One region of the Cupriavidus sp. KB_39 genome, then DNA from elsewhere that is predicted to be linked to it. Evidence: predicted binding sites of a transcription regulator. Region 1 holds the regulator's gene; the other holds the start of a gene.
What was found. The regulator FNR, encoded in region 1, switches genes on or off when oxygen is low (the NO sensors DNR and NnrR bind a similar motif). The targets are predictions, from matches to a motif close to TTGATNNNNATCAA.

Region 2: a site for FNR is predicted at 1,474-1,487, ahead of AB4Z27_RS02485 (fatty acid desaturase). Genes of this name have one in related genera too.

Annotation. Positions count from the first base shown of each region.
Region 1 covers NZ_JBFREV010000016.1:81,150-86,434, forward strand. The annotation lists gene ccoG (cytochrome c oxidase accessory protein CcoG) at 1-1,291, shown strand, start outside; gene AB4Z27_RS14310 (hypothetical protein) at 1,332-1,559, shown strand; gene AB4Z27_RS14315 (hypothetical protein) at 1,556-1,801, shown strand; gene fnr (fumarate/nitrate reduction transcriptional regulator Fnr) at 1,830-2,555, opposite strand; gene AB4Z27_RS14325 (sulfite exporter TauE/SafE family protein) at 2,640-3,398, shown strand; gene scpB (SMC-Scp complex subunit ScpB) at 4,035-4,958, shown strand; gene rluB (23S rRNA pseudouridine(2605) synthase RluB) at 4,987-5,285, shown strand, end outside.
Region 2 covers NZ_JBFREV010000002.1:247,141-252,090, forward strand. The annotation lists gene AB4Z27_RS02475 (adenosine deaminase) at 1-42, shown strand, start outside; gene guaD (guanine deaminase) at 100-1,422, shown strand; gene AB4Z27_RS02485 (fatty acid desaturase) at 1,573-2,742, shown strand; yybP-ykoY riboswitch at 2,811-3,018, shown strand; gene AB4Z27_RS02490 (TMEM165/GDT1 family protein) at 3,082-3,660, shown strand; gene AB4Z27_RS02495 (urate hydroxylase PuuD) at 3,789-4,950, opposite strand, start outside.

The DNA.
Region 1 (5,285 bases):
CGCCCCGTGGCTGCAATGGAACGACCGCCAGGCGGTGCTGTTTGACCTCGGCGCGCGCAAGTTCTATATCTTCGGCCTCGTGCTGTGGCCGCAGGACGTGATCTACCTCGCGGTCCTGCTTGTCATCTCGGCGCTCGCCCTGTTCCTGTTCACCGCCATCGCGGGCCGGCTGTTCTGTGGCTACGCGTGTCCACAGACCGTCTACACAGAAATCTTCATGTGGATCGAGCGACGCGTGGAAGGCGATCGCATCGCCCGCATCCGGCTGGACGGCGACCCGTGGAGCCTGCGCAAGCTGCGGCTCAAGGCGACCAAGCACACGCTCTGGGTGGTGATCGCCCTGTGGACCGGCTTCACGTTCGTCGGCTATTTCTCGCCGATCCGCGAGCTGGGCGGGCAGGTGATCGACCTCTCGCTGGGGCCGTGGCAGTCGTTCTGGATGCTGTTCTATGCCTTCGCCACCTGGGGCAACGCCGGCTTCATGCGCGAGCAGGTGTGCAAGTACATGTGCCCATATGCGCGTTTCCAGAGCGTGATGGTCGACCGCGATACCTTCGTGGTGACCTATGACGTAGGCCGTGGCGAGCCGCGCGGCAGCCGCTCGCGCAAGACGGACCGGCACACCGCCGGCATTGGCGATTGCGTCAATTGCAGCATCTGCGTGCAGGTCTGCCCGACCGGGATCGACATCCGTGACGGATTGCAATACGAGTGCATYGGCTGCGGTGCCTGCATCGACGCCTGTAACCAGGTCATGGACAAGATGGCCTATCCGCGTGGCCTGATCCGCTACACCTCTGAGAACGCGATGCGCAAGGGCCTGTCGGCAGTCGCCGCGCGCAAGCGCTTGTTCCGCACGCGGACGATTGTCTACGCGGTGATCTGGTCGGCGCTGGTGGGGGGCTTCATCGGGTCGCTGGCGATGCGCACGCCGCTCAAGGTCGATGTCATCCGCGACCGTGGCGCGTTGGGCCGCGAGGTCGAAGGTCGCTGGATCGAGAACGTGTACCGGCTGCAACTGATCAATACGACCGAGACGCCGATGCGCGTCCGGGTACAGGCGACGAGCGCGGAGCTGCAAGGGTTGACCATCGAGTATGACAAGTCGGCAGAAACGCTGCCGCCTACGTCGAACCGGCTGTTGCCGGTGCGGATCCGTATCCCGCTCGACCACGCGCCGCAGGGCACGCACAAGATCCGTATCACGGTCACGGGGGAGGGTATGGACGACGCACGCGGACGCGCGCAGATCCAGGAAGCGACCAGTTTCATCGTGCCGCGCGGCCTGTAGGACAGGTCATTCAGGAAATATTCGACGCAAGGAGTAGGCAATGACAGCGCAACAAGTCAAGCCGTGGTGGAAGGAACCGTGGCCGTGGCTGCTGATGAGCGGACCGCTGCTGGCGATGATCGGCTGTGGTGTGACGATCTGGCTCGCCAATACCCACGCCGACGTGCCGGTGCGCGATGCCGCGCGGCATGGGCTGGTGGTGGAGAAGCTGGATGGGTCCGCCGTGCGTGCCGACGCTCATGTCAATGACACGGCGAGGCGGCCATGAGACTACGCTGGCTGATGTGGGTGATGTGGCCAGCGTTCCTGATGGGCGGCGTGGCCACGGCAACGGTGTTCTCGATTGTCGATCCCAGTGACCTGAGCTTCTTCGGTCATCCGGTCGACGCGTCGCGTGAGGCGATCTATACCGTGGGATTCCTGCTGGCGTGGCTGTTCTGCGCCTTGTCGAGCGGCCTGACGCTCTACACCATGCCAACGCCGCTCAGCGATACCGATGAACTCGAGTAGCGAGTGCACCGCCGCCGGCGAGCCGGCCTTAGCAGGAGCGGTTGTAGATCTGCTTGATGCCGGCCATGTCGATGAGCTTGACGTGGCGCTGGCGGATCTGGATCAGGCCCGCCTCGGCAAAACGAGAGAACAGGCGGCTGACGGTTTCGAGTTTCAGGCCAAGATAACTGCCGATCTCCTCGCGACTCATGCGCAATACGAACTCGCTCGACGAGTAGCCACGCGCCGACAGGCGATCGGAAAGATTGACGAGGAACGCGGCAAGCCGCTCCTCGGCCCGCATCGAACCCAACGTCATCAGCATCACCTGGTCCTGCGAAATCTCCTTGCTCATCAAGCGCAGGAACTGGGTTTGCAGCGAGGGCAGGTCAGACGAGAGCGCCTGCAAGTCGTTGAAGCGTACGACGCAGACTTCGGCATCCTCGAGGGCCGTGGCATCGGAAGCATGCTGCATTTCGCCGAGGCCATCCATACCGACCATCTCGCCGGGCAGATGGAAGCCGGTGATCTGCGAGCGGCCGTCTTCGAGCGTCACGTGCGTCTTGAGCGTGCCGAAACGCACGGCATAGACGGCGGTGAGCGGATCGCCCATGCGGTAAAGCGTTTCGCCCTTGTGCACGCGCACGCGTTCCTGCACGAGCGTGTCCATCTTCAGGAGGTCCTGGTGCGACATGCCTACCGGCAGACAAAGCTGGCCCATCCCGCACGTAGAGCAGCGGGGCGAGATCTCGGTGACGGGTATGGAGGTAAGCAATTGAGGGCTCTTGGTGATGCGCATTGCAGCGAGGGCGCGACAGATCAATTTTACCGCGTGAAGTGACGCGGAAGCGAGGGACCGTTGCCATTTGGTGTGCTTTTCAGCGTTTTTATCGTTGCGTTGTTTGGTGGCGTCCACTGTGCTGCGATGTGTGGCGGCATTGCGATGGCGGCCGAGCAGCGCGCGGCGGTGCGCGTGCCGGTGACGATCCATCGCTCGCCGCGCGGCTGGCTCGTGGAATTGCTGGCGATGCACGCCGGCCGCCTGACCACCTACGCGTTGCTGGGGGCGGTGGTGGGTGCCGTCGGCGCCACCGTATGGAAGCAGGACTATCTGCCTGTGCAGCGATGGCTCTATGGCGCAGGCGGAGCGATGCTGGTGATGTCGGGCTTCTGGCTGTTGCGTGGGCGCACCATGCGTGCGACGCGCCTGGAGGCGTTCGCGGTGCGCATGGCCCAAGGGGTGGTGGGTCGCATGGGCGCGCTCGGTATCAGGCTGCCTGCCGGCCTGGCCCGGCATGCGCCGCTGCTGCGGCGCTTCGGTCTGGGACTCGCCTGGGGGATCGTGCCGTGCGGGATGGTCTATGGGGCACTCGCAATGGCGTTGCTGGCCGGCAATGCGGCGTCGGGCGCGCTGGTCCTGTTCGCCTTTGGGTTGGGAACGCTGCCAAACCTACTGGTGATTTCGGGGTTGTCGGGCTATGTGCGCCATGTGTCGCGCCGGCCGGCGGTCCGGACCGTGGCGGGCGTGCTGATCATCGGCTTCGGCATCGTGGGCGTGGCGCGGGCGGTCTGGCTCCCGGAGACGCTGGCTGCGCATGGGTTCTGCGTGGTGTTCTAGGACGATTCCGGGCGGCGGACAGGCCGCCCCGGTTCGTGCCATTCGCCACGCCGGGCGGCGGGCGGGTTGCGGAGGGGGGCGGGAATGCCATACAATCGCGAGAACCACGGTATCGCGCCACGTAATTCCCTGGCGTCGCCGGGCCGGCATCCCTGATCTGGGATGCGTGTCCATGGGTCCGAGGCAGCATTGGCTTGCCGGATCCGTCCCCACAGTGCATCCGGTTCAAAAGATCTGGTTTAAAAGGCCGGTCGGCCTTGTGGAGTGGTGGTGCAGGCGCAGGACGAAGCTTGTCCGGGCCGATATCCGTTTTTTCTTGCCGCCTTGGCAATCTGATTGTCCTGGCGAATGTCCGCTCCAAGGGGAAGGGTTCCGCCTGCGAGGGTAAAGGCGAGAGCGCGACGCAAGAGGTTCGACTCCCGGCGAAGCCAGCCGGATGCGGACGATCTCCTGCCGGAACGACCCGGCAAATCGATGCAAAAGAACGAAGTGCACCGCTTGGCTGCCTGGGCTGCGACAGGCTGCGAGTTGGCTGCGCAATGAGATGGCGGTGGCATCGGTACCGCTGTATCCGAAATCTCCAGTGCTCCGGGATTCGTCCGGGAGCAGGTGCAAAGACAGGCTGCACACAATCACATGAATACCCAAGAGGCGAAGATCGTCCTCGAGACCGCGCTGATTTGTGCGCAGGAGCCCCTGCGCGTCAACGATCTCCGCCGTCTTTTCGCCGACGATGTCGGCGCCGACACCATCCGCGCCCTGTTGGACGAATTGCGACAGGACTGGCAGCAACGCGGTGTGGAACTCGTGGCCCTGGCCAGCGGTTGGCGTTTCCAGAGCCGGCCCGAGATGCGCGAGTTCCTCGACCGGCTCAACCCGGAAAAGCCGCCCAAGTATTCGCGCGCGGTGATGGAGACGCTGGCCATCATCGCCTATCGCCAGCCCGTGACGCGCGGCGATATCGAGGAAATTCGCGGCGTGACGGTCAGCACCGACGTGGTCAAGAAGCTCGAGGACCGCAGCTGGATCGAGGTGATCGGGCATCGCGACGTACCGGGCCGTCCCGCGCTCTATGCCACGACCAAGGCGTTTCTGGACGATCTGGGGCTGCGCACGCTGGATGAGCTGCCGCCGCTCGAGGATGCCCAGGCCCAGGTCCAGGCAGCCCTGCTGGACCAGCAGGCGATAGATTTTGAAGAAGTTGCCACGGCCAACCCGCCGGCTGGCGATGAAGAGACCTTTGCCGAGCCCCAGGCCGCCGAGACCGCTACCGATGCGGTGGAAGCGGAAGTCGTGGCCGTGGCGGAGAGCGACCATGCGGAGCCGGTGGAGACGGAAGCCCACGGCGCCGATACCGAACAGAACGACACGCCGCACCCGCAAGACAACAGCGTTGCGCAGTGGTCCGCCGATGGCGGGCATGACGACGACGCGCCGCTGGCCCACGCCAACGGTTTCCACGTGGACACAGCTGCTTCCTCCCCGGAAGCGGCCGACGATTCGGTCCGGGACGGCAACGCGCCGCATCCTGCTGAGGACGACGAACGCGTGTCCAACTGAATAACACGCAACATCGATAGTGAATACTTTGTCTGATTCCGCTGAGCAAGACGTCCGGCAACCGGACGCGCCGGGCGATACCGGCGCTGCGCCCGACGCGGGCAATGGCACCGACGGCGCGCCGCGCCGCAAGGGCCTGCGCCGTGGCCTGCGCAATCTGGTGGCGTCGCGCCGCCAGTCCGCACAGGACCGCGAGGGTGGCCGTGCCGAGGGCGATGCCGCCGCACCGGCGCAAGCCGACGCGCCGCAGCCCGACGCCGCCGCACCGGCCGGTCGCGAGCCGCGCGCCCGTGGCCGCCGCAAGCCGGCAGCCGATCGTGATGCCCG
Region 2 (4,950 bases), on a different contig from region 1:
GCCACGCCCGAGAACCCGCCCGCGACGGCTCCCACGACCTGACCGGGCGCATAAACAAGACGCCGGACCCCCAGGTCCGGCCGCCCCTGAGACGAGAAGATGACCACCACTTCCCCCAATCCCGCCACGACCCGCGCCATTCGCGGCCGCATCCTCCACTTCCTGCGCGATCCGCAGTTCCATGAGGAGGCGTATCAATATTGGGAAGATGGCCTGATGCTCGTCACGGACGGCCGCATCGCCGCCGTGGGGCTGTACGAGGACCTGGCGCGCGACATCCCGGCCGGTGCCGAGGTGGTCGACCATCGCGGCAAGCTGCTCGTGCCGGGGTTCATCGACACGCACGTGCACTATCCGCAGACCGACATCATCGCGTCGCCGTCGCCGGGCCTGCTGCACTGGCTCGACACCTACACCTTCCCCGAGGAACGCCGCTTCAGCGAGCCCGCCTACGCGCGGGCCGTGGCCGAGTTCTTCGCCGACGAACTGCTGCGCAACGGCACCACCACGGCGATGGTCTGGAGCACGGTGCACGCCACCTCCGCCGACGCCCTGTTCGCCGCGAGCCAGGACCGCAACCTGCGCATGATCACGGGCAAGGTGATGATGGACCGCAACTGCCCCGAATTCCTGCGCGACACGGCCGAGAGCGGCGCGCGGGACTCCGCCGACCTGATCTCGAAGTGGCACAACAAGGGCCGGCTCGCCTACGCGATCACGCCGCGCTTCGCGCCGACCTCCACCGAGGCGCAACTGGCCGCCTGCGGCGAACTGGCGCGCGCGCATCCGGACGCCTTCATCCAGACCCACGTGGCCGAGAACCGCGACGAGGTGAAATGGGTGGCCGAGCTGTTCCCCGACGCCCGCAGCTACCTGGACGTGTACGACCGCTACAGCCTGTTGCGCCCCGGCGCGTTCTACGGCCACGCGATCTACCTCGACCAGGACGACCGCCGCCGGCTGGCCGACAGCGGCGCCGCCGTGGCGCACTGCCCCACCTCGAACCTGTTCCTGGGCAGCGGCTTCTATGACTTCCACCAGTCCGATGCCCACCGCCTGAACGTGACACTGGCCACCGACGTGGGTGGCGGCACCTCGTTCTCGATGTTCCGCACCATGAACGCGGCACACAAGGTGGCGCGCATGGGCGGCTACCACCTGACCGCCCTGCGCATGTTCTACCTGGCCACGCGCGGCGCGGCCGAGGCGCTGGGCTGGGCGGACCGCATCGGCAGCTTCTCCGTGGGCTGCGAGGCCGATTTCCTGGTGCTGGACCCCGAGGCCACGCCGCTGATCGCCCGCCGCAGCAGCCGCTCCGAGACGCTCGAAGAGCAGTTGTTCGCCTTCGCCATGCTCGGCGACGACCGCGTAGTGGACAACGTCTACATCATGGGCGAAGCCACGCGGGAACTGGCGGGTTGATCGCTTTTGGGCGACGGACGGCAGGCAAATACGTGTTGTCGCCCGTCCGCCTTGACCAGCATCAACACAACCGTCATCAAAGCCTTCTAGGCTGTCGGATTGCCCGCCCCCGGCTATCGGGTGCGCCAAGACAGACCCAAAAAGACTGACATGACTGCCCGATCTCTGGATGTATCGCCGGCCCAGACTGCTGAGCCGGCTTCCCACCCTGCCCACCCGCCCCGCAAGCTCGCCGGCGTTCCCCTGCCGGAACCCATCGCCTTCGAGGCCCCCTTCCCTAACCGCAAGACCATCCGTGGCTGGCTGATTCCGCTCGGCGAGCGCAGCGTGGCACGCGCGCTGACGCTGTTCGCGCTCGACTACGCGATCTTCGCCGCGGTGCTGGCCGGCGTGGTCCTGGCGCCGCAGTGGTGGGCCAAGCTCGGCCTCGGCGTGCTGCTGGGTCTGGTGATCGCCCGGCTGTTCATCATCGGCCACGATGCCTGCCACCAGAGCCTGACGGACCGCCGTGGCCTGAACAAATGGCTCGGCCGGCTGACGTTCCTGCCGTCGCTCACGCCCTACAGCCTGTGGGAAGTCGGCCACAACGTGGTCCACCATGGGTACACCAACCTCAAGGGCTTCGACTTCGTCTGGGCGCCCTACTCGCTCGAGGAATTCCGCGCGCTGCCGCGCTGGCGCCGGGTGATGGAGCGGGTCTACCGCAATGGCTTCGGCGCCGGACTCTATTACCTGATCGAGATCTGGTGGTTCAAGCTGTTCTTCCCGAGCAAGCGCCAGATGGCCACGCGCCGCGCGATCTTCATGTGGGACTGCACGCTGGTGGCCACCTTCGGCGCCATCTGGATCGGTGCGCTGGCCTGGCTGGCCGTGGCCACGGACCAGTCGGTCCTGGGGCTGGTCGGCGCCGGCTTCGTGCTGCCCTTCCTGATCTGGAACCTGACCGTGGGCTTCGTGCTGTATGTCCACCACACGCACACGAGCGTGGCGTGGTACGACACCAAGCCGATGTGGGCCAAGGCCCAGCCGTTCGTCTCGACCACCGTGCACCTGCGCTTCCGCTTCGGCATCGGCGCCGCGCTCCACCACATCATGGAGCACACCGCGCACCACGTGGACATGAGCGTGCCGCTGTACCGGCTCAAGCGCGCCCAGGCCCTGCTGGAGCATGCGCTGCCGGGCCGCATCATCATCGAGAACTTCTCGTGGCGCTGGTACTTCCGCACGGCGCGCCGCTGCAAGCTGTACGACTTCAAGGCCCTGTGCTGGACCGACTTCCGCGGCCGCCAGACCAGCGACAACTCGCCCGTGCCGGTCTGACCTGACCCGCATTTCCCAACAGCCATGCCAAAGGCGGTGGACAGTGTCCGCCGCCTTTTAGTACAATTACGACTTCCATTGGGGAGTAGCCGCCCTCGTCTCACCGCGCCGCGCAATGCGGCACACGGCAGACAGGGGCGTACGTCAACAGACTTGACCGTGGTGTCCAGCATCAACGGTTATGGCGTACGCAGCGCAGGACCCGAGCGGGCTTCGTGCCTGACTCCTATGTCCAACGCCTGGCGAGACCGATGACCATACCTTTCTGGCCGGGCCGGGAAAGGTGTGCGTCATTGGCATCTCGCGATGCGTGTGCGGCCCGGTATCAATCCTATAAGAATGGAATCGTTCCTCGTCTCCACAGGTATCGTCGCGCTCGCAGAAGTGGGCGACAAGACGCAATTGCTGTCGCTCGTGCTGGCCGCACGCTATCGCAAACCCCTGCCGATCATCGCCGGCATCCTGATCGCCACCCTCGTCAACCATGGCTTCGCCGGCGCGCTCGGCGGCTGGATCACGCAGGTGCTCGGCGCCAACCTGCTGCGCTGGATCCTCGGCCTCGGCTTTATCGCCATGGCCGGCTGGATGCTGATTCCGGACAAGCTCGACGAGGCAGAGGAAGCCAAGCCGGCCAACGGTGCCCTGAGCATCCTCGGCACCACGATCGTCGCCTTCTTCTTCGCCGAAATGGGCGACAAGACGCAGATCGCCACTGTGGCCCTGGCAGCACGCTTCCATGGCGAAGTGCTGGCCGTCGTGGCAGGCACCACGTTCGGCATGATGCTGGCCAACGCGCCCGCCGTGCTGCTCGGCGACCGTTTCGCCAACCGGATGCCGATCGCCCTCGTGCACAAGATCGCCGCGGTGATCTTCCTTGTGCTCGGCTTGCTGGCGCTGTTCAACGTCGGCGGCCACTGAGACAAGCCAGAGTCGTCGCGCTATAAAAAAACGGGGCTTGCGCCCCGTTCAAACCCTCGCCGGTCCGGTACTGCCGGCCGCCGGGACTGCACAGCCCCGGACCGTCGATCACCGATGCCCGGTCAAATTCAGTTGGTGGTCTTCGCGCCGCCCTCGAACCACTGGCCCAGCAGCGCGCGCTCGTCTTCCGTGATCTGCGTGACGTTGCCCAGCGGCATGGCCTTCTGCTGCACCGCCTGCTGGTAGATCAGCTGCGCATGCGCCTTGATTTCGTCGACGGTATCGAGCTTGATGCCCTTGGCGGCAGTCGGCATCATCTTGGGCGCCTCCGCGTGGCACTGCACGCAGCGGGCGTTCACGATTTCCTGCACCTTGGCGAAGCTCACCGCGTTGGCGGCGTCGCCCGCGGCGTTGCTGGCCACTTGCGGACGCGGCTGCGGCGCAATCATCACCGCCACCACACCCAGCAGCGCCACGCCGGCAGCCGGCCACGCCACGTTGATCTTGCCCTTGTGCTTCAGGATGAAGAACTGGCGGATCAGCACGCCGGCCAGCATGATCAGGATCAGCACCAGCCAGTTCTGCTTGTGCGCGTACGTCATGCTGTAGTGGTTCGACAGCATCGCGAACAGCACCGGCAGCGTGAAGTAGGTGTTGTGCACGCTACGCTGCTTGCCGCGCTTGCCGTGGATCGGGTCCACCGGCTGGCCGGCCTTCAGCGCCGCCACGACCTTGCGCTGGCCCGGGATGATCCAGATCAGCACGTTGCCGCTCATGATCGTGGCGATCATCGCGCCGGTCAGCAGGAACGCCGCGCGGCCCGAAAAGATGTGGCAGGCCGCATACGCCGCCACGCCCACGAACACCGCCACCAGGATGCCCACCAGGCGGTCGCTCTTGCCGAACAGCCGGCAGATCGAGTCGTAGACCACCCAGCCGATGATCAGGTACGAGACCGCGAAGCCGACCGCCGCGCCGGGCGACATGTCGAACACGTTCTTGTCGATCAGGTAGGTGCTGGCGTTGAACAGGTACAGCACCACCAGCAGGCCGAAGCCGGTCATCCACGTGGAGTAGGACTCCCAATAGAACCAATGCAGGTTCTCGGGCAGCGACTTGGGCGCGGTCATGTACTTCTGCGGGTTGTAGAACCCGCCGCCATGCACGGCCCAAAGTTCGCCGCCGACGCCCTTCTCCTTCAGGGCCGGATCGCCGGGGGGCGTCAGGCTGTTGTCGAGCCAGACGAAATAGAACGAGGAACCGATCCACGCGATGGCCGTGATGACGTGC